4 regions of the Lysinibacillus sp. FSL L8-0312 genome follow, and region 1 is predicted to be linked to each of the others. Evidence: a T-box and tRNA genes for the amino acid it is inferred to sense, from the RefSeq annotation. Region 1 holds a T-box; the other regions hold tRNA genes.

The links. The T-box of region 1 lies ahead of proS (proline--tRNA ligase). A T-box ahead of a tRNA ligase gene usually reads a tRNA of that ligase, here a tRNA-Pro.
Region 2: it has a tRNA-Pro gene. The T-box ahead of proS (proline--tRNA ligase) is inferred to sense a tRNA for this amino acid. The anticodon was not compared.
Region 3: it has a tRNA-Pro gene. The T-box ahead of proS (proline--tRNA ligase) is inferred to sense a tRNA for this amino acid. The anticodon was not compared.
Region 4: it has a tRNA-Pro gene. The T-box ahead of proS (proline--tRNA ligase) is inferred to sense a tRNA for this amino acid. The anticodon was not compared.

What each region holds. Positions count from the first base shown of each region.
Region 1 is NZ_JBBOOV010000001.1:782,310-787,202, forward strand. It holds gene MHI22_RS04105 (putative bifunctional diguanylate cyclase/phosphodiesterase) at 1-1,064, shown strand, start outside; T-box leader at 1,134-1,353, shown strand; gene proS (proline--tRNA ligase) at 1,489-2,925, shown strand; gene MHI22_RS23365 (NUDIX domain-containing protein) at 3,164-3,310, opposite strand; gene MHI22_RS04120 (Dph6-related ATP pyrophosphatase) at 3,536-4,222, shown strand; gene MHI22_RS04125 (ArsR/SmtB family transcription factor) at 4,808-4,893, shown strand, end outside.
Region 2 is NZ_JBBOOV010000001.1:2,157,366-2,162,258, forward strand. It holds gene MHI22_RS10845 (VOC family protein) at 1-61, shown strand, start outside; tRNA gene MHI22_RS10850 (tRNA-Glu) at 122-193, opposite strand; tRNA gene MHI22_RS10855 (tRNA-Ser) at 196-286, opposite strand; tRNA gene MHI22_RS10860 (tRNA-Asn) at 296-372, opposite strand; tRNA gene MHI22_RS10865 (tRNA-Ile) at 380-453, opposite strand; tRNA gene MHI22_RS10870 (tRNA-Gly) at 455-528, opposite strand; tRNA gene MHI22_RS10875 (tRNA-Phe) at 534-609, opposite strand; tRNA gene MHI22_RS10880 (tRNA-Asp) at 667-742, opposite strand; tRNA gene MHI22_RS10885 (tRNA-Met) at 746-820, opposite strand; tRNA gene MHI22_RS10890 (tRNA-Ser) at 874-966, opposite strand; tRNA gene MHI22_RS10895 (tRNA-Ile) at 982-1,058, opposite strand; tRNA gene MHI22_RS10900 (tRNA-Met) at 1,066-1,139, opposite strand; tRNA gene MHI22_RS10905 (tRNA-Ala) at 1,167-1,242, opposite strand; tRNA gene MHI22_RS10910 (tRNA-Pro) at 1,259-1,335, opposite strand; tRNA gene MHI22_RS10915 (tRNA-Arg) at 1,343-1,419, opposite strand; tRNA gene MHI22_RS10920 (tRNA-Leu) at 1,428-1,516, opposite strand; tRNA gene MHI22_RS10925 (tRNA-Gly) at 1,522-1,596, opposite strand; tRNA gene MHI22_RS10930 (tRNA-Leu) at 1,632-1,716, opposite strand; tRNA gene MHI22_RS10935 (tRNA-Lys) at 1,734-1,809, opposite strand; tRNA gene MHI22_RS10940 (tRNA-Thr) at 1,818-1,893, opposite strand; tRNA gene MHI22_RS10945 (tRNA-Val) at 1,897-1,972, opposite strand; rRNA gene rrf (5S ribosomal RNA) at 1,983-2,098, opposite strand; rRNA gene MHI22_RS10955 (23S ribosomal RNA) at 2,289-4,893, opposite strand, start outside.
Region 3 is NZ_JBBOOV010000001.1:3,468,671-3,473,563, reverse strand. It holds gene MHI22_RS17505 (nitric oxide synthase oxygenase) at 1-634, opposite strand, end outside; tRNA gene MHI22_RS17500 (tRNA-Glu) at 953-1,024, opposite strand; tRNA gene MHI22_RS17495 (tRNA-Asn) at 1,026-1,102, opposite strand; tRNA gene MHI22_RS17490 (tRNA-Ile) at 1,110-1,183, opposite strand; tRNA gene MHI22_RS17485 (tRNA-Gly) at 1,188-1,261, opposite strand; tRNA gene MHI22_RS17480 (tRNA-Phe) at 1,268-1,343, opposite strand; tRNA gene MHI22_RS17475 (tRNA-Ser) at 1,348-1,440, opposite strand; tRNA gene MHI22_RS17470 (tRNA-Ala) at 1,454-1,529, opposite strand; tRNA gene MHI22_RS17465 (tRNA-Pro) at 1,545-1,621, opposite strand; tRNA gene MHI22_RS17460 (tRNA-Arg) at 1,637-1,713, opposite strand; tRNA gene MHI22_RS17455 (tRNA-Lys) at 1,733-1,805, opposite strand; tRNA gene MHI22_RS17450 (tRNA-Gln) at 1,820-1,894, opposite strand; tRNA gene MHI22_RS17445 (tRNA-His) at 1,904-1,979, opposite strand; tRNA gene MHI22_RS17440 (tRNA-Trp) at 2,027-2,100, opposite strand; tRNA gene MHI22_RS17435 (tRNA-Tyr) at 2,105-2,188, opposite strand; tRNA gene MHI22_RS17430 (tRNA-Thr) at 2,196-2,271, opposite strand; tRNA gene MHI22_RS17425 (tRNA-Asp) at 2,282-2,357, opposite strand; tRNA gene MHI22_RS17420 (tRNA-Met) at 2,361-2,435, opposite strand; tRNA gene MHI22_RS17415 (tRNA-Val) at 2,462-2,537, opposite strand; rRNA gene rrf (5S ribosomal RNA) at 2,549-2,664, opposite strand; rRNA gene MHI22_RS17405 (23S ribosomal RNA) at 2,731-4,893, opposite strand, start outside.
Region 4 is NZ_JBBOOV010000001.1:2,147,863-2,152,755, forward strand. It holds gene MHI22_RS10705 (hypothetical protein) at 1-86, shown strand, start outside; gene MHI22_RS10710 (hypothetical protein) at 108-290, shown strand; gene MHI22_RS23430 (hypothetical protein) at 274-399, shown strand; gene MHI22_RS10715 (diaminopropionate ammonia-lyase) at 527-1,729, opposite strand; tRNA gene MHI22_RS10720 (tRNA-Glu) at 1,990-2,061, opposite strand; tRNA gene MHI22_RS10725 (tRNA-Ser) at 2,064-2,154, opposite strand; tRNA gene MHI22_RS10730 (tRNA-Asn) at 2,164-2,240, opposite strand; tRNA gene MHI22_RS10735 (tRNA-Ile) at 2,248-2,321, opposite strand; tRNA gene MHI22_RS10740 (tRNA-Gly) at 2,323-2,396, opposite strand; tRNA gene MHI22_RS10745 (tRNA-Phe) at 2,402-2,477, opposite strand; tRNA gene MHI22_RS10750 (tRNA-Asp) at 2,535-2,610, opposite strand; tRNA gene MHI22_RS10755 (tRNA-Met) at 2,614-2,688, opposite strand; tRNA gene MHI22_RS10760 (tRNA-Ser) at 2,742-2,834, opposite strand; tRNA gene MHI22_RS10765 (tRNA-Ile) at 2,850-2,926, opposite strand; tRNA gene MHI22_RS10770 (tRNA-Met) at 2,934-3,007, opposite strand; tRNA gene MHI22_RS10775 (tRNA-Ala) at 3,035-3,110, opposite strand; tRNA gene MHI22_RS10780 (tRNA-Pro) at 3,127-3,203, opposite strand; tRNA gene MHI22_RS10785 (tRNA-Arg) at 3,211-3,287, opposite strand; tRNA gene MHI22_RS10790 (tRNA-Leu) at 3,296-3,384, opposite strand; tRNA gene MHI22_RS10795 (tRNA-Gly) at 3,390-3,464, opposite strand; tRNA gene MHI22_RS10800 (tRNA-Leu) at 3,500-3,584, opposite strand; tRNA gene MHI22_RS10805 (tRNA-Lys) at 3,602-3,677, opposite strand; tRNA gene MHI22_RS10810 (tRNA-Thr) at 3,686-3,761, opposite strand; tRNA gene MHI22_RS10815 (tRNA-Val) at 3,765-3,840, opposite strand; rRNA gene rrf (5S ribosomal RNA) at 3,851-3,966, opposite strand; gene MHI22_RS10825 (cysteine desulfurase family protein) at 4,286-4,893, opposite strand, start outside.

The DNA of each region.
Region 1 (4,893 bases):
CTAATTCATTCTATCGCCACAATAGTGATGAATTTGTCATGATTTTAAATGACGTCAGTCGCATTGACGAAATGGCCAAAGAAATCATTAATGTCTTCAATGAAAGTTTCATCGTCGATACCTATGAATTTTATGCAAGCATCAGTATCGGCATTAGTATATTCCCAGATCATGCAAACTCTGTAGAAGAATTATTGAAAAATGCGGATATTGCCATGTATGCAGCAAAATCTACGCGTGGAAATCAGTACCGTTTATACCGTGACAATATGGATGAAGCCAACGATAAATGGCTTCTATTAGAAACAAAATTACACCAAGCATTAAAACAGGACCGCTTAGAATTACATTACCAGCCTAAAATTGATTTAAAAACAGATACGGTCATTGGCATGGAAGCCTTGCTACGCTGGTATGATCCTGAATTAGGTCATATTCCACCAGATCGTTTTATTCCATTTGCAGAAGAATGTGGGCTTATTAATGATATCGGTGTTTGGGTATTACATAAAGCCTGTGCTCAAGCTCGTTTTTGGAATGAAGCACATAATTTAACATTGCGCGTAGCCGTCAATATTTCTCCGATTCATATTAGTACAAGTAGCTTTGTGGACATGGTGTGTGAAGTCATTGCAGAAACAGGCATTGACCCACACTTATTAGAAATTGAAATTACGGAAATGAGTATGCTTGATTATACGGAAGATTTAATTGATACCATCAAGCAATTACGGGCATTGGGCATTACGATTTCATTAGACGATTTCGGGACAGGCTATTCATCGTTAAACTACTTAAAAAAATTCCCTGTGGATGTCCTTAAAATTGACCGTGCCTTTGTCCGTGACATTGTGCCTGAAAAATCAGGGATTGCGATGATTTCAGCTATGATTTCCTTAGCACATGCTTTAAATCTTCAAGTAGTTGCTGAAGGTGTCGAGGAAGAAGCTGAATTGAACGTACTTCGTGAGCATGGCTGTGAGTATGTGCAGGGTTATTATTTCAGTAAGCCATTGTCTGTAGATGATTTTACAGATTTAATCGTTAATTCTGTGACAAAATAGACCAGTTATGAATTGCTATTCCTGAATGATTTTGCTAAAGTAGGATAAAGCCAAACAGTTCAGACAATATTCAATTTGATGATGTGGCCAAGTAAGTAAGAATTGTGAGACAGAAAATATAGCAATTGCTGAGAGCTATATCACCGCTTCTTTACTGAACACCTACCACGGAGATGTTATGCAAACATAACCGAGTCGTTTTCGTTACCAAACGTGAGAGGGTTTTAAGTTCTACTTAAAGCTAAATCAAGGTGGTACCACGTCTATCCAGCACAAAGACGTCCTTATTCAGAGGACAGCTTTGTGCTTTTTTCATTCAGCTTGATAGTAACAGCTCGCTGAAACAAGCTAAACGCCCTGGTAGATGGCACTGTTTTTCTTACACCAAGGCAACAATGATTTAACAAAAATTGGAGGAGATCACATGTCAAAACAATTAGAAGATTTTTCGAAATGGTATATTGAGACTATCCAAAAAGCCGATTTAATGGATTATACACCTGTTCGTGGCTGTATTGCCTTTAAACCTGATGGCTATGAGATTTGGGAGCATATTCAAGAGGAAATGGATCGTCGCTTTAAAGAGACAGGGCATCGTAATGCTTATTTCCCAATGCTTATTCCTGAATCTTTCTTCCAAAAAGAAAAGGATCATATCGAAGGATTCTCACCTGAGCTACCTTGGGTAACAGAGGCAGCAGGGGAACAATTAGAAGAACGTCTGGCACTACGTCCAACGTCTGAAACGATGATTGGCCATCTTTACTCCAATTGGATTAAAAGCTACCGTGACCTACCCGTTTTGATTAATCAATGGGCAAACGTCTTCCGTTGGGAAAAGAAAACTCTTCCTTTTATTCGCACATCTGAATTTTTATGGCAAGAAGGACATACAGCGCACGTCGATGAAGAGGATGCTCGTCAAGAAACGATGCAAATGCTTGAAATCTATAAAGAAGTTGTAGAACAAGTACTAGCAATTCCAGTCTATGACGGACAAAAAACACCTTCTGAACGTTTTGCAGGTGCTGTCGATACGTATTCGATTGAGGCGATGATGAAAAATGGCAAGGCTGTGCAAGCTGGTACATCTCATTATTTAGGTACGAAATTTGCAGAAGCCTTTAACATTAAGTATTTAAATAAAGCGAACCAGCATGAGTATGTACACACAACATCTTGGGGTACATCTACGCGCTTAATCGGCTCGGTAATTATGGTGCATGGTGATGAGCAGGGGCTTGTTTTACCTCCTCGCATCGCGCCAACTCAAGTTGTTTTAATTCCAGTGGGACCATGGAAAAAGAACCCTCAAATTATGGAGCATTTAGATGAAATTTTTGTCGCTTTAAAAGCGAAGGGCATTCGCGTACGCCTTGACGATTCGGACCAATCACCAGGCTTTAAGTTCAATGAATGGGAGCTAAAAGGGGTGCCAGTTCGCATTGAATTAGGACCTCGTGATCTTGACAACAATCAAGCTTTACTTAAAGCCCGTGATGAAGAGGAAAAACGAACAATTGATTTAGCTACGATTATCACAGCCATTGAAGAAGAATTAACAACCATGCAAGCGCGCTTACTCGAAAAAGCACGTCAGTTCCGTGAAGCAAACACACATACAATGATTGATTCATTACCACAATTACAACAGCATATTGAAGCAGCCAAAGCAAACGGTACAATTCCTGGCTGGGTACTAGCTGGTTGGTGTGGAGAAGATGCATGCGAGGAAAAAGTGAAGGAAGAAACAAAATATACATCTCGTAATATGCCGTTTAATCCACCAACAACAAAAACAACATGTATTGGCTGTGGAAATGAAGCTAAACATACGGTTTGGTTTGCACAAGCCTATTAATAACGACTACAACAGCCTCCTATTTAATTAGGAGGCTGTTGTTATGAGGTGGTGATCGATTACATCCTTTGCTTTCGGGAAGTAGTCCAATTTTAAGCTTTCGCCATCCATCTGTCTGATCAGTTAAAAAGACTGCCGTTACGCCCCCATTAGGATATTTAAAATAGTCCTGATAACCTGATAATATCGTTAAAAACTGAAGATTGTTTGCATGCAATTCTGTCTTTTCATACAGCTCTCACTTCGCTGTTTCTTCAAGGGTTTCCCCTAGTTCCATTGCTCCTCCAGGTAATCCCCACATTTCGATATCAGCACGAAATTGAAGTAGAACTTCTCTCGTTTGATTTAAGACAATTACTGTAGAACCTACTAAAATAACAGGCATTGTCCCAATTAGTTGTCTTAATTATGGTTACATAATCACTCATAGCGATAGCGCCCCTCCAACATAGTTAGCCAAATTTTTATTCTACTTATGATAAAATGAAGGGGTGTTATATCTTGAAAATTTCCTGAAGAAATGGGGATATAGCGATTAAAAATGATGCTACTATGACTCAATTTTTTGATAAGGATGCTAACAGACTATTTTTGACAAGGAGATAAGGGAATGACAGATACAACAGGCTGGAAACAGAATGCACAAAATCGTCCATTTATTGCCTCATTTAGTGGTGGAAAGGACAGTACTTTAGCTTTATATAAAGCATCCCAGGTAGGTCAGGCTGTAGGACTGCTTGTGATGCTAGAGGAGGAAGGGAAACGTTCGAGGTCACACGGCATGCCACCTGAGCTTATCCAGGCGCAGGCTGACTCGATCGGATTGCCTGTCTTTACGGCTGCAGCTAGTTGGGCAGACTACGAAAGTGTCTTTATGCACCTTTTAGAAAAGGCAAAACAGCAGGGGGCAGAAGTGTTAGTGACAGGTGACTTAGATATGCCTGCACATGGCTGCTGGCATGATAAGGTCACAAAAAATGCTGGGTTACAGCTAGGCATGCCATTATGGGAAATGGACCATCGCGAAGCAGTCGATGAATTTATTAACTTAGGATTTATCACGATGATTGTCACGGTCAACTTATCCTTAGGCATGACTGAGGATGATTTAGGGCGAATACTTACCCCTGAATATGTATTAGAACTAGAAGCTCGTAAGATTGACCCGTGCGGGGAGGGAGGAGAATTCCATACAACCGTCATTGATGGCCCTCTTTTTCAGCAGCCAATAGCTGTGCGCAAATGTCCAATTATAAGAGATGGAGACTATGCATTTTTACCTTTAGAACGAGCGTAAATCCACAGCCTTTCTTGTGATGATCATGGTTTTTCCTTTTAATGTATATGGTCGTGTGTAATAAAATGATTACAGAGGAAAAATACATTAAATGGGGATGAATTACTATTAGTATTAAGTGCTTTGTCAAATCCTTATCGTTGAAAAATGATTGCCACTCTTCATCAAGAAAAGCAATATGTTAGCTGGCTAGCGCGAGAGTTAGGGAAGCTAAATTGATTAATGGTTATCACGAAATTTCTGAAAGTGGCAAAGCATTGAAAAAATACTGAAACAAGTTGATTAGACAAATGAGCGTTTCTTAAATAAACGATTTCGAGTAATAGAGAAAACAATGAGTCAACATATAGGCTTACTACATACTCTGGTTTTCATGGCTCTCATAATAAATTTAAAGAAATAGATACTAATAATGAACGAAAAGTACAAAGGCTCTCACCTCTGTACTTTTTTTGCATTTTGGCTGTTTCTTCTTTATAGGTATAGAATCCATCTCATTTTGTCCAAAATAATCATTGACCGGACACTAAATGGTGTCATATAATTAAGACACCATTTAGTGTCCTATTAGAAAGGGTGGTGGTTTTGAATAATAATCATCAAGAGCGTGACGTTTATGTAGCCATTGCTGACCCTACAAGACGAAAGTTGATCCGTTTACTGGCAGAGGT
Region 2 (4,893 bases), 1.4 Mb from region 1:
TGTAGATGGGCATATCTGGGAAGTAGTTTATATGGATGAAAATGCATTGAATCAAGAGTAATATTTATATCTATGAATATGAAAAAACAGTAGATGCGTGTGCATCTACTGTTTTTTAGTATGACCCGTACGGGATTCGAACCCGTGTTACCGCCGTGAAAGGGCGGTGTCTTAACCACTTGACCAACGGGCCAATGGCGGAGAAGGAGGGATTTGAACCCTCGCGCCGGTTACCCGACCTACACCCTTAGCAGGGGCGCCTCTTCAGCCTCTTGAGTACTTCCCCACATAAAAATGGCTCCGAAGGCAGGACTCGAACCTGCGACAACCTGATTAACAGTCAGGTGCTACTACCAACTGAGCTACTTCGGAATAATGATGGGCCTAAATGGACTCGAACCATCGACCTCACGCTTATCAGGCGTGCGCTCTAACCAGCTGAGCTATAGGCCCTTGGAGCGGGTGATGGGAATCGAACCCACGACATCAGCTTGGAAGGCTGAGGTTTTACCATTAAACTACACCCGCATAAATGGTGGGTCAGGACGGAATCGAACCGCCGACACTTAGAGCTTCAATCTAATGCTCTACCAACTGAGCTACTGACCCATTTCGTCCATGCTAAGCTTATTTTCTTTTGCTTTTCATATCTTCTTATGAAAATAATGGCGGTCCCGACCGGGATCGAACCGGCGATCTCCTGCGTGACAGGCAGGCATGTTAACCGCTACACCACGGGACCATTTGGTTGCGGGGGCCGGATTTGAACCAACGACCTTCGGGTTATGAGCCCGACGAGCTACCACTGCTCCACCCCGCGATAATTTTATACGGTTTCGAGTTTTTAAAGCACCATTTATAAAGATTTAAAACTGGAGGAGGTAGAGGGATTCGAACCCCCGCGCGGTGTTACCCGCCTGTCGGTTTTCAAGACCGATCCCTTCAGCCAGACTTGGGTATACCTCCGTTGCAATATATAAATGGTGGACCTTGCAGGACTCGAACCTGCGACCGGACGGTTATGAGCCGTCTGCTCTAACCAACTGAGCTAAAGGTCCTTTAAGATGGCGGCAGAGGGGATCGAACCCCCGACCTTACGGGTATGAACCGTACGCTCTAGCCAGCTGAGCTACGCCGCCAGGATCTTTATACTGGTTAATTTATTATGGTGGAGCCTAGCGGGATCGAACCGCTGACCTCCTGCGTGCAAGGCAGGCGCTCTCCCAGCTGAGCTAAGGCCCCATAATTTCTTTGGAAATGGTCGGGAAGACAGGATTCGAACCTGCGACCCCTTGGTCCCAAACCAAGTGCTCTACCAAGCTGAGCTACTTCCCGTTCTTTTTGGCGCGCCCGACAGGAGTCGAACCCATAACCTTCTGATCCGTAGTCAGACGCTCTATCCAATTGAGCTACGGGCGCATTAAAAATGGTGCCGAGGACCGGAATCGAACCGGTACGGTAGTCACCTACCGCAGGATTTTAAGTCCTGTGCGTCTGCCAGTTCCGCCACCCCGGCACATTTGGAGCGGAAGACGAGGTTCGAACTCGCGACCCCCACCTTGGCAAGGTGGTGTTCTACCACTGAACTACTTCCGCATGTGCATAAGTTTTTTTATCTGGCAATGAAATAATGGTGCGGGTGAAGGGAGTCGAACCCCCACGCCTTGCGGCGCTAGATCCTAAGTCTAGTGCGTCTGCCAATTCCGCCACACCCGCTTATTATTATTTAAAAATGGTGAGCCATGAAGGACTCGAACCTTCGACCCTCTGATTAAAAGTCAGATGCTCTACCAACTGAGCTAATGGCTCTAAAAAAATGGTGCCGGCTATAGGAATCGAACCCACGACCTACTGATTACAAGTCAGTTGCTCTACCTGCTGAGCTAAACCGGCATATGGTGGAGGATGACGGGCTCGAACCGCCGACCCTCTGCTTGTAAGGCAGATGCTCTCCCAGCTGAGCTAATCCTCCTGGGTATTATGCCTAGCGACGTCCTACTCTCACAGGGGGAAGCCCCCAACTACCATCGGCGCTAAAGAGCTTAACTTCCGTGTTCGGTATGGGAACGGGTGTGACCTCTTTGCCATCATCACTAGACTATGGTCGACCTTCAATACACGGCGTATTACTGCGTCAGCTGCTCTCGTTCAATCAGTCACGTACAGAAGTACGCTCCTTCAATCACTCGTTTGCTTCCTTGTTCTACTTGTGTCTTGAAGCTCTTTTTTTATTGAAAGTTTTGTTCTTTCAAAACTGGATAAACGGTTCATTGAATGGTTCAAACATTTTGGTTAAGTCCTCGATCGATTAGTATTCGTCAGCTCCATGTGTCACCACACTTCCACCTCGAACCTATCTACCTCATCGTCTTTGAGGGATCTTACTTACTTGCGTAATGGGAAATCTCATCTTGAGGGGGGCTTCATGCTTAGATGCTTTCAGCACTTATCCCGTCCACACATAGCTACCCAGCGATGCCTTTGGCAAGACAACTGGTACACCAGCGGTGTGTCCATCCCGGTCCTCTCGTACTAAGGACAGCTCCTCTCAAATTTCCTACGCCCACGACGGATAGGGACCGAACTGTCTCACGACGTTCTGAACCCAGCTCGCGTACCGCTTTAATGGGCGAACAGCCCAACCCTTGGGACCGACTACAGCCCCAGGATGCGATGAGCCGACATCGAGGTGCCAAACCTCCCCGTCGATGTGGACTCTTGGGGGAGATAAGCCTGTTATCCCCGGGGTAGCTTTTATCCGTTGAGCGATGGCCCTTCCATGCGGAACCACCGGATCACTAAGCCCGTCTTTCGACCCTGCTCGACTTGTAGGTCTCGCAGTCAAGCTCCCTTGTGCCTTTACACTCTACGAATGATTTCCAACCATTCTGAGGGAACCTTTGGGCGCCTCCGTTACCTTTTAGGAGGCGACCGCCCCAGTCAAACTGTCCGCCTGACACTGTCTCCTGCCCCGCTAAGGGGCATGGGTTAGAATTTCAATACAACCAGGGTAGTATCCCACCGACGCCTCCTTCGAAGCTGGCGCTCCGAGATCTCTGGCTCCTACCTATCCTGTACAAGTTGTACCAAAATTCAATATCAGGCTACAGTAAAGCTCCACGGGGTCTTTCCGTCCTGTCGCGGGTAACCTGCATCTTCACAGGTACTATAATTTCACCGAGTCTCTCGTTGAGACAGTGCCCAGATCGTTACGCCTTTCGTGCGGGTCGGAACTTACCCGACAAGGAATTTCGCTACCTTAGGACCGTTATAGTTACGGCCGCCGTTTACTGGGGCTTCAATTCGCAGCTTCGCTTGCGCTAACCACTCCTCTTAACCTTCCAGCACCGGGCAGGCGTCAGCCCCTATACGTCACCTTACGGTTTTGCAGAGACCTGTGTTTTTGCTAAACAGTCGCCTGGGCCTATTCACTGCGGCTCTCATGCGCTTGCACGCTCAAGAGCACCCCTTCTCCCGAAGTTACGGGGTCATTTTGCCGAGTTCCTTAACGAGAGTTCTCTCGCACACCTTAGGATTCTCTCCTCGACTACCTGTGTCGGTTTGCGGTACGGGCACCTCTCACCTCGATAGAGGCTTTTCTTGGCAGTGTGAAATCAGGAACTTCGTCCATACGGACTCGCCATCACAGCTCAACGTTACAGTGTGCGGATTTGCCTACACACACGCCTTACTGCTTGGACGCGCATAACCAACAGCGCGCTTACCCTATCCTACTGCGTCCCCCCATTTCTCAAACGGTGAGGAGGTGGTACAGGAATATCAACCTGTTGTCCATCGCCTACGCCTATCGGCCTCGGCTTAGGTCCCGACTAACCCTGAGCGGACGAGCCTTCCTCAGGAAACCTTAGTCATACGGTGGACGGGATTCTCACCCGTCTTTCGCTACTCATACCGGCATTCTCACTTCTAAGCGCTCCACCAGTCCTTCCGGTCTGACTTCAACGCACTTAGAACGCTCTCCTACCACTGACATCGTAGATGTCAATCCACAGCTTCGGTGAATCGTTTAGCCCCGATACATTTTCGGCGCAGCGTCACTCGACCAGTGAGCTATTACGCACTCTTTAAATGATGGCTGCTTCTAAGCCAACATCCTGGTTGTCTGTGCAACGCCACATCCTTTTCCACTTAACGATTACTTTGGGACCTTAGCTGGTGGTCTGGGCTGTTTCCCTTTTGACTACGGATCTTATCACTCGCAGTCTGACTCCCGTGTATAAATATCTGGCATTCGGAGTTTGTCTGAATTCGGTAAACCGGGATGGCCCCCTAGTCCAAACAGTGCTCTACCTCCAGTATTCTCATCACGAGGCTAGCCCTAAAGCTATTTCGGAGAGAACCAGCTATCTCCAAGTTCGATTGGAATTTCTCCGCTACCCACACCTCATCCCCGCACTTTTCAACGTGCGTGGGTTCGGGCCTCCAGTAAGTGTTACCTTACCTTCACCCTGGACATGGGTAGATCACCTGGTTTCGGGTCTACGACCACGTACTATTTCGCCCTATTCAGACTCGCTTTCGCTGCGGCTCCGCCTTCTAAAGCTTAACCTCGCACGTAATCGTAACTCGCCGGTTCATTCTACAAAAGGCACGCTATCACCCATTAACGGGCTCTAACTACTTGTAGGCACACGGTTTCAGGATCTCTTTCACTCCCCTTCCGGGGTGCTTTTCACCTTTCCCTCACGGTACTGGTTCACTATCGGTCACTAGGTAGTATTTAGCCTTGGGAGATGGTCCTCCCGGATTCCGACGGAATTTCACGTGTTCCGCCGTACTCAGGATCCACTCAGGAGAGAACGAACTTTCGACTACAGGGCTTTTACCTGCTCTGGCGGACCTTTCCAAGTCGCTTCATCTAACTCGCTCTTT
Region 3 (4,893 bases), 2.7 Mb from region 1:
CCATTTGAAAACGCATACTTGAAATTATGGGTACAGCATACCATTTCATTCCTAATTTCTCTACATCCACTGACTCTGGATGACGAATTGGCACCTCTAAAATATATTCTACAGGAATTGTAAACAGCTGCGGAGCTCGCTCATCTACTTGTATAACAAGAGGTAACACATCGAATGGTGTCCTCTCACTTTTCCAACCTAACGATTCACATACTTTAGTAAAAACAATAGAATGTGCATCACCAATAACGCCAGCTTCCGTTTCATAGCCTGCATAACGAATTAGCTGATGATTCCATATACGCACTCTGTTCGAAGCAAATACTGTTATTGTTGGACGGATTTTTCCACTATTTGTTGCATAATCGATATGCTCCAGTAGTTTTTGAAAAATATCCTGTTCATCTAAAACGGCACGTGCATCTACTACATGCAATGATTGCCAAAACAGACGACCAATACATTTGTTACTATTACGCCACGCCACCCGTGCACCAAAAGCTAGCTCCTCTGTTGTTGGGTCGTACTCACCTGCATTCTTAATCTGTTGTAATCTATTCGCTAACCAACGCTCTGATTCATCTTGTTCTGTCTGATATAAACTTAAAAATTGCTGGATCTCCTGTATATTCATTTCGATTCCTCCACTTATCCTCATATTAGAGGAACAAAACGACAAGCACCACGAAAATAGCTATAAAAAAACATACATATTGCATATATGAAATAGTTTGTTCAAATTTATAATGAATCGAATCATGATTAGAAGATATTGTGAATGAAGAAGGAAAAGAGGTGGGCGACATCTTATAGAAAGGAGAAACAAAATATTAGTCATGTAAAAAAGCTACTGAACCATTGATAGCGGATTCGTAGCTTTCACTCTTTACTAATGTATCATTTATTGATAAAAGAAAAAGCATGTAACACAATATTTGTGCTACATGCTTGATGACCCGTACGGGATTCGAACCCGTGTTACCGCCGTGAAAGGGCGGTGTCTTAACCACTTGACCAACGGGCCGTGGCTCCGAAGGCAGGACTCGAACCTGCGACAACCTGATTAACAGTCAGGTGCTACTACCAACTGAGCTACTTCGGAATAATGATGGGCCTAAATGGACTCGAACCATCGACCTCACGCTTATCAGGCGTGCGCTCTAACCAGCTGAGCTATAGGCCCATTTTGGAGCGGGTGATGAGAATCGAACTCACGACATCAGCTTGGAAGGCTGAGGTTTTACCATTAAACTACACCCGCAAATAATGGTGGGTCAGGACGGAATCGAACCGCCGACACTTAGAGCTTCAATCTAATGCTCTACCAACTGAGCTACTGACCCAAAATGGAGGAGGTAGAGGGATTCGAACCCCCGCGCGGTGTTACCCGCCTGTCGGTTTTCAAGACCGATCCCTTCAGCCAGACTTGGGTATACCTCCAAAAATATTGAACTGGTGGAGCCTAGCGGGATCGAACCGCTGACCTCCTGCGTGCAAGGCAGGCGCTCTCCCAGCTGAGCTAAGGCCCCATTTATCATAAAAAATGGTCGGAATGACAGGATTCGAACCTACGACCCCTTGGTCCCAAACCAAGTGCTCTACCAAGCTGAGCTACATTCCGAAAACATAAATTTATTGGCGCGCCCGACAGGAGTCGAACCCATAACCTTCTGATCCGTAGTCAGACGCTCTATCCAATTGAGCTACGGGCGCAATATTCATTAAAAAACGATGAGCCATGAAGGACTCGAACCTTCGACCCTCTGATTAAAAGTCAGATGCTCTACCAACTGAGCTAATGGCTCGTAAAAAAGAAAAATGGCTGGGGTACTAGGATTCGAACCTAGGCATGACGGAATCAAAATCCGTTGCCTTACCGCTTGGCTATACCCCAATTTGAAAATGGGGCGACTGATGGGAATCGAACCCACGAATGTCGGAACCACAATCCGATGCGTTAACCACTTCGCCACAATCGCCACTATATAAATTATAACAGCTGTATATGAACGAGTACCTCAATACCTGGCAGGGGCAGTAGGAATCGAACCCACACCAAAGGTTTTGGAGACCTCTATTCTACCGTTGAACTATGCCCCTAAAATGGTGGAGGGGGACGGATTCGAACCGCCGAACCCTAAGGAGCGGATTTACAGTCCGCCGCGTTTAGCCACTTCGCTACCCCTCCAAGGGAATGGTGCCGGCGATAGGAGTCGAACCCACGACCTACTGATTACAAGTCAGTTGCTCTACCAACTGAGCTACACCGGCAAAAAAAAAATGGCGGTCCCGACCGGGATCGAACCGGCGATCTCCTGCGTGACAGGCAGGCATGTTAACCGCTACACCACGGGACCATTTGGTTGCGGGGGCTGGATTTGAACCAACGACCTTCGGGTTATGAGCCCGACGAGCTACCACTGCTCCACCCCGCGATAATACTATACTGTTTTAAAAATAATGGTGGAGGATGACGGGCTCGAACCGCCGACCCTCTGCTTGTAAGGCAGATGCTCTCCCAGCTGAGCTAATCCTCCACGAAAAATAAGCGAAGCGATGTCCTACTCTCACAGGGGGAAGCCCCCAACTACCATCGGCGCTAAAGAGCTTAACTTCCGTGTTCGGTATGGGAACGGGTGTGGCCTCTTTGCCATCATCACTTCACTTATTCAGTTGAAAGAGTTGTTCTTTCAAAACTGGATAAACGGTTCATTGAATGTTTCAAACGTTTTGGTTAAGTCCTCGATCGATTAGTATTCGTCAGCTCCATATGTCACCACACTTCCACCTCGAACCTATCTACCTCATCGTCTTTGAGGGATCTTACTTACTTGCGTAATGGGAAATCTCATCTTGAGGGGGGCTTCATGCTTAGATGCTTTCAGCACTTATCCCGTCCACACATAGCTACCCAGCGATGCCTTTGGCAAGACAACTGGTACACCAGCGGTGTGTCCATCCCGGTCCTCTCGTACTAAGGACAGCTCCTCTCAAATTTCCTACGCCCACGACGGATAGGGACCGAACTGTCTCACGACGTTCTGAACCCAGCTCGCGTACCGCTTTAATGGGCGAACAGCCCAACCCTTGGGACCGACTACAGCCCCAGGATGCGATGAGCCGACATCGAGGTGCCAAACCTCCCCGTCGATGTGGACTCTTGGGGGAGATAAGCCTGTTATCCCCGGGGTAGCTTTTATCCGTTGAGCGATGGCCCTTCCATGCGGAACCACCGGATCACTAAGCCCGTCTTTCGACCCTGCTCGACTTGTAGGTCTCGCAGTCAAGCTCCCTTGTGCCTTTACACTCTACGAATGATTTCCAACCATTCTGAGGGAACCTTTGGGCGCCTCCGTTACCTTTTAGGAGGCGACCGCCCCAGTCAAACTGTCCGCCTGACACTGTCTCCTGCCCCGCTAAGGGGCATGGGTTAGAATTTCAATACAACCAGGGTAGTATCCCACCGACGCCTCCTTCGAAGCTGGCGCTCCGAGATCTCTGGCTCCTACCTATCCTGTACAAGTTGTACCAAAATTCAATATCAGGCTACAGTAAAGCTCCACGGGGTCTTTCCGTCCTGTCGCGGGTAACCTGCATCTTCACAGGTACTATAATTTCACCGAGTCTCTCGTTGAGACAGTGCCCAGATCGTTACGCCTTTCGTGCGGGTCGGAACTTACCCGACAAGGAATTTCGCTACCTTAGGACCGTTATAGTTACGGCCGCCGTTTACTGGGGCTTCAATTCGCAGCTTCGCTTGCGCTAACCACTCCTCTTAACCTTCCAGCACCGGGCAGGCGTCAGCCCCTATACGTCACCTTACGGTTTTGCAGAGACCTGTGTTTTTGCTAAACAGTCGCCTGGGCCTATTCACTGCGGCTCTCATGCGCTTGCACGCTCAAGAGCACCCCTTCTCCCGAAGTTACGGGGTCATTTTGCCGAGTTCCTTAACGAGAGTTCTCTCGCACACCTTAGGATTCTCTCCTCGACTACCTGTGTCGGTTTGCGGTACGGGCACCTCTCACCTCGATAGAGGCTTTTCTTGGCAGTGTGAAATCAGGAACTTCGTCCATACGGACTCGCCATCACAGCTCAACGTTACAGTGTGCGGATTTGCCTACACACACGCCTTACTGCTTGGACGCGCATAACCAACAGCGCGCTTACCCTATCCTACTGCGTCCCCCCATTTCTCAAACGGTGAGGAGGTGGTACAGGAATATCAACCTGTTGTCCATCGCCTACGCCTATCGGCCTCGGCTTAGGTCCCGACTAACCCTGAGCGGACGAGCCTTCCTCAGGAAACCTTAGTCATACGGTGGACGGGATTCTCACCCGTCTTTCGCTACTCATACCGGCATTCTCACTTCTAAGCGCTCCACCAGTCCTTCCGGTCTGACTTCAACGCACTTAGAACGCTCTCCTACCACTGACATCGTAGATGTCAATCCACAGCTTCGGTGAATCGTTTAGCCCCGATACATTTTCGGCGCAGCGTCACTCGACCAGTGAGCTATTACGCACTCTTTAAATGATGGCTGCTTCTAAGCCAACATCCTGGTTGTCTGTGCAACGCCACATCCTTTTCCACTTAACGATTACTTTGGGACCTTAGCTGGTGGTCTGGGCTGTTTCCCTTTTGACTACGGATCTTATCACTCGCAGTCTGACTCCCGTGTATAAATATCTGGCATTCGGAGTTTGTCTGAATTCGGTAAACCGGGATGGCCCCCTAGTCCAAACAGTGCTCTACCTCCAGTATTCTCATCACGAGGCTAGCCCTAAAGCTATTTCGGAGAGAACCAGCTATCTCCAAGTTCGATTGGAATTTCTCCGCTACCCACACCTCATCCCCGCACTTTTCAACGTGCGTGGGTTCGGGCCTCCAGTAAG
Region 4 (4,893 bases), 1.4 Mb from region 1:
ATGTTTATGAAAACAGTCAACTATCTATTATTGAAACAGAATCCACTAACGAAGCAGACGCTATACTAGCTGGTCAATTCGTGTAAGCATTCCGTTTGTATTATGAGATGGCACTCAATGAGGGTGATTTTTATTGGATTGCTGATATGCTTGCACTTGGCAGTTCAGCTTATCAAAAATTAGAGAAATATAGTAATGAAATTACATATTACTTCTATTTAAAACAATGGGGTATTAGATGTACAATTTTCAAATGGTCAATACTATGTGGATATGAACGAAACGTGTGATTTTTATGATGCACAAGAAAATTATCAATTCTATGATTGCTATAAGACCTATACTGTTACAATAGATGATTATGGTGCTTTTAAAATTGCCCATATTACTATTCACTAATAAGGTCTTTTACAATCGTAAAATAAGCAAGGAAAAAATAAACTATCGCGAGATACTCTTATTTCGCAATAGTTCGTTTCTTCTGCATTGTTTTGGTAGTTTAAAAATGATCCAGCTATCTTACTGTTCATTGATTCGCATATTTCCCATGCCACACTATGTGATGATAATTCTTTTTATCTGTGTCACCCTCTGTATTAATAAACAACACCCTCGCATGTTCGTCTAGCTGTAGGTCGAGTATTAAATCTTTGTAGTGTTCATTAGTCATTAATTCATAAAAGCAACCAAACGGAGCCGCTCCTGATTCTCCTGCTATAATACGTGAGTCTGAAGCCAATGGATTTGCAAGAACGCGCATTCCTGTTGCTGCTATTTCTTCTTCACAGGAGATGCTTATTTTTATATGGGCTTTTAAGAGTCGCCAAGCCTGTGGATTAGGTTCACCGCAAGCAAGGCCCGCCATTATGGTTTTCATCTCTCCACCAACAGTTACATATTGCTCAGTACCTGCCTTAAAGCTCTCATAATAACAATTAGCAACATGTGGCTCAACTAACACAAATGTAATATCCTGCTCATAATATTGTTGTAAAAAAGCTACTACTGCCCCTGCAAATGACCCAACACCAGCTTGTAAAAATACATGTGTCGGAGCTTGCTGCATCTGTTCAACGATTTCATGTACAAGTGTTGTGTAGCCTTGCATAATCCATAATGGTATTTCTTCGTAGCCATCCCACATCGTATCCTGAATCAGGACCCAGCCATTTTCTTGTGCTAGCTGCGAGGAATAACGCACGGTTTCATCATAATTCATTGTCGTTATTTCAGCATAGGCTCCTTCTTTTTTAATATGCTGTAAACGTTCATCGGCACTGCCAGCTGGCATATATATTCGCGCTTGATACCCTAGTTCACGAGCCGCCCATGCCACACCACGACCATGGTTACCATCTGTTGTTGAAATAAAGGTTAAATTTCCTACCTGCGCTTTTACTTCTGATGATTTTAATTGTTCAAACGATAGTTCCTCTATATTTTTCTGGAGTCTATTGGCAACATACTGCGCAATTGCATAAACTCCGCCTAATACTTTAAATGCGTTTAAGCCAAATCGATAGGATTCGTCTTTTACCAAAATTTTTTCTACACCCATCCATGAAGCAAGTGAATCAAGATGATGGAGAGGTGTCTTTTCAAATTGCTCATATGTACGTAGAAATTGCCCCACTTTCTTTACTTGTTCCAATGTAAAATATGGCAGTAAAGCTGTTCCGTCATTTGCTTTATCCAGCTGATTGTGCACCCACTTTAATTTTTCATTCATTCCTATCCCTCCTTTATCATTAGCTTAGTCCATCTAGCTTCAAAATACAAAATTATACAATACAGAACTTACATTTGTCTAAGTTCCTTGTTATGCGTTTATGATCCCCTACGGAAAAGGGAGAAAAATTTCTTAACTTCCTATATAATTAACAAGCCTTCACAGATTCGATGTTCTGTGAAGGCTTCATTTTTATAGTAACTATGTTATCAAATCAATTAAAAAGTGCAGTAGATGTAATTCATCTACTGCACTTAGTATGACCCGTACGGGATTCGAACCCGTGTTACCGCCGTGAAAGGGCGGTGTCTTAACCACTTGACCAACGGGCCAATGGCGGAGAAGGAGGGATTTGAACCCTCGCGCCGGTTACCCGACCTACACCCTTAGCAGGGGCGCCTCTTCAGCCTCTTGAGTACTTCCCCACATAAAAATGGCTCCGAAGGCAGGACTCGAACCTGCGACAACCTGATTAACAGTCAGGTGCTACTACCAACTGAGCTACTTCGGAATAATGATGGGCCTAAATGGACTCGAACCATCGACCTCACGCTTATCAGGCGTGCGCTCTAACCAGCTGAGCTATAGGCCCTTGGAGCGGGTGATGGGAATCGAACCCACGACATCAGCTTGGAAGGCTGAGGTTTTACCATTAAACTACACCCGCATAAATGGTGGGTCAGGACGGAATCGAACCGCCGACACTTAGAGCTTCAATCTAATGCTCTACCAACTGAGCTACTGACCCATTTCGTCCATGCTAAGCTTATTTTCTTTTGCTTTTCATATCTTCTTATGAAAATAATGGCGGTCCCGACCGGGATCGAACCGGCGATCTCCTGCGTGACAGGCAGGCATGTTAACCGCTACACCACGGGACCATTTGGTTGCGGGGGCCGGATTTGAACCAACGACCTTCGGGTTATGAGCCCGACGAGCTACCACTGCTCCACCCCGCGATAATTTTATACGGTTTCGAGTTTTTAAAGCACCATTTATAAAGATTTAAAACTGGAGGAGGTAGAGGGATTCGAACCCCCGCGCGGTGTTACCCGCCTGTCGGTTTTCAAGACCGATCCCTTCAGCCAGACTTGGGTATACCTCCGTTGCAATATATAAATGGTGGACCTTGCAGGACTCGAACCTGCGACCGGACGGTTATGAGCCGTCTGCTCTAACCAACTGAGCTAAAGGTCCTTTAAGATGGCGGCAGAGGGGATCGAACCCCCGACCTTACGGGTATGAACCGTACGCTCTAGCCAGCTGAGCTACGCCGCCAGGATCTTTATACTGGTTAATTTATTATGGTGGAGCCTAGCGGGATCGAACCGCTGACCTCCTGCGTGCAAGGCAGGCGCTCTCCCAGCTGAGCTAAGGCCCCATAATTTCTTTGGAAATGGTCGGGAAGACAGGATTCGAACCTGCGACCCCTTGGTCCCAAACCAAGTGCTCTACCAAGCTGAGCTACTTCCCGTTCTTTTTGGCGCGCCCGACAGGAGTCGAACCCATAACCTTCTGATCCGTAGTCAGACGCTCTATCCAATTGAGCTACGGGCGCATTAAAAATGGTGCCGAGGACCGGAATCGAACCGGTACGGTAGTCACCTACCGCAGGATTTTAAGTCCTGTGCGTCTGCCAGTTCCGCCACCCCGGCACATTTGGAGCGGAAGACGAGGTTCGAACTCGCGACCCCCACCTTGGCAAGGTGGTGTTCTACCACTGAACTACTTCCGCATGTGCATAAGTTTTTTTATCTGGCAATGAAATAATGGTGCGGGTGAAGGGAGTCGAACCCCCACGCCTTGCGGCGCTAGATCCTAAGTCTAGTGCGTCTGCCAATTCCGCCACACCCGCTTATTATTATTTAAAAATGGTGAGCCATGAAGGACTCGAACCTTCGACCCTCTGATTAAAAGTCAGATGCTCTACCAACTGAGCTAATGGCTCTAAAAAAATGGTGCCGGCTATAGGAATCGAACCCACGACCTACTGATTACAAGTCAGTTGCTCTACCTGCTGAGCTAAACCGGCATATGGTGGAGGATGACGGGCTCGAACCGCCGACCCTCTGCTTGTAAGGCAGATGCTCTCCCAGCTGAGCTAATCCTCCTGGGTATTATGCCTAGCGACGTCCTACTCTCACAGGGGGAAGCCCCCAACTACCATCGGCGCTAAAGAGCTTAACTTCCGTGTTCGGTATGGGAACGGGTGTGACCTCTTTGCCATCATCACTAGACTTGCACATGGATGTGCTGGCTTCTGCGTTCTTAGCAGAAGTTTCTTTATGTATCTTGTTTTGAAGTTGTTTACCTGTCCTTCAAGACAAGAATTATTGTATAACGTTTTCTCACATTGTGCAATACTTTTTTATAAAAAAAAGAAATTATTACTTTTTGAAGTTATTTTTGCTAAGTAAGAGAAAATATTGCCCTGCAAAATATTATAACAATTGTTGTTTCAAAAGAAAACAATTATTTTATTTCACCTATTTTCTTAGCTTATAATCTATTTCTAAACAAGGAAAGGGTATAGAAAACCCTTCACTTGTTGTTTCATTAAATAGTTAAAAGCTCTTGTTTCAATCTTAGAATTTCTTCAAATGTAGTGGAAGCTCCAAAAGATAGTCTAAAAAATTGGCGTGCTGCTTCCAAAGAGTAACCCATTGATAAAATGGCTTTCGTTCCAGATTCACTATGAATATCACATGCACTACCCGTCGAAATACAGATTCCTGCCTCATTTAACTTTAAAAGAACATATTGTCCCTCTATTTTATCCATCATTACGCCACAAATAGTAGGCAATTGTTGGTTACATTCTATTAATTGGCATGTTTCAGGCAAATTGTTTTTCAAAAATCTTCTTAAAGTCTCATAATGTTGTCTTTCATATTGATAGTTTTCAATTGCTGCCGCAAAGGCTACAATTGCTGGTGTATCTAATGTGCCGCCTCTTAAACCCCTCTCATGAGTCACACCCGGTGTTAAGGCAGGTACTCGGAGCGCAGGATTCAGATAGACAGCACCACACCCCTTTGGTCCACCTATTTTATGAGCTGAGATTGTGATGGCATCTACTCCACTTGGTATAGCAAGCTTCCCAAATGATTGTACACAGTCAATATGGCTGAAAACATCAGATTTTTTAGCCATCTCTATTATTT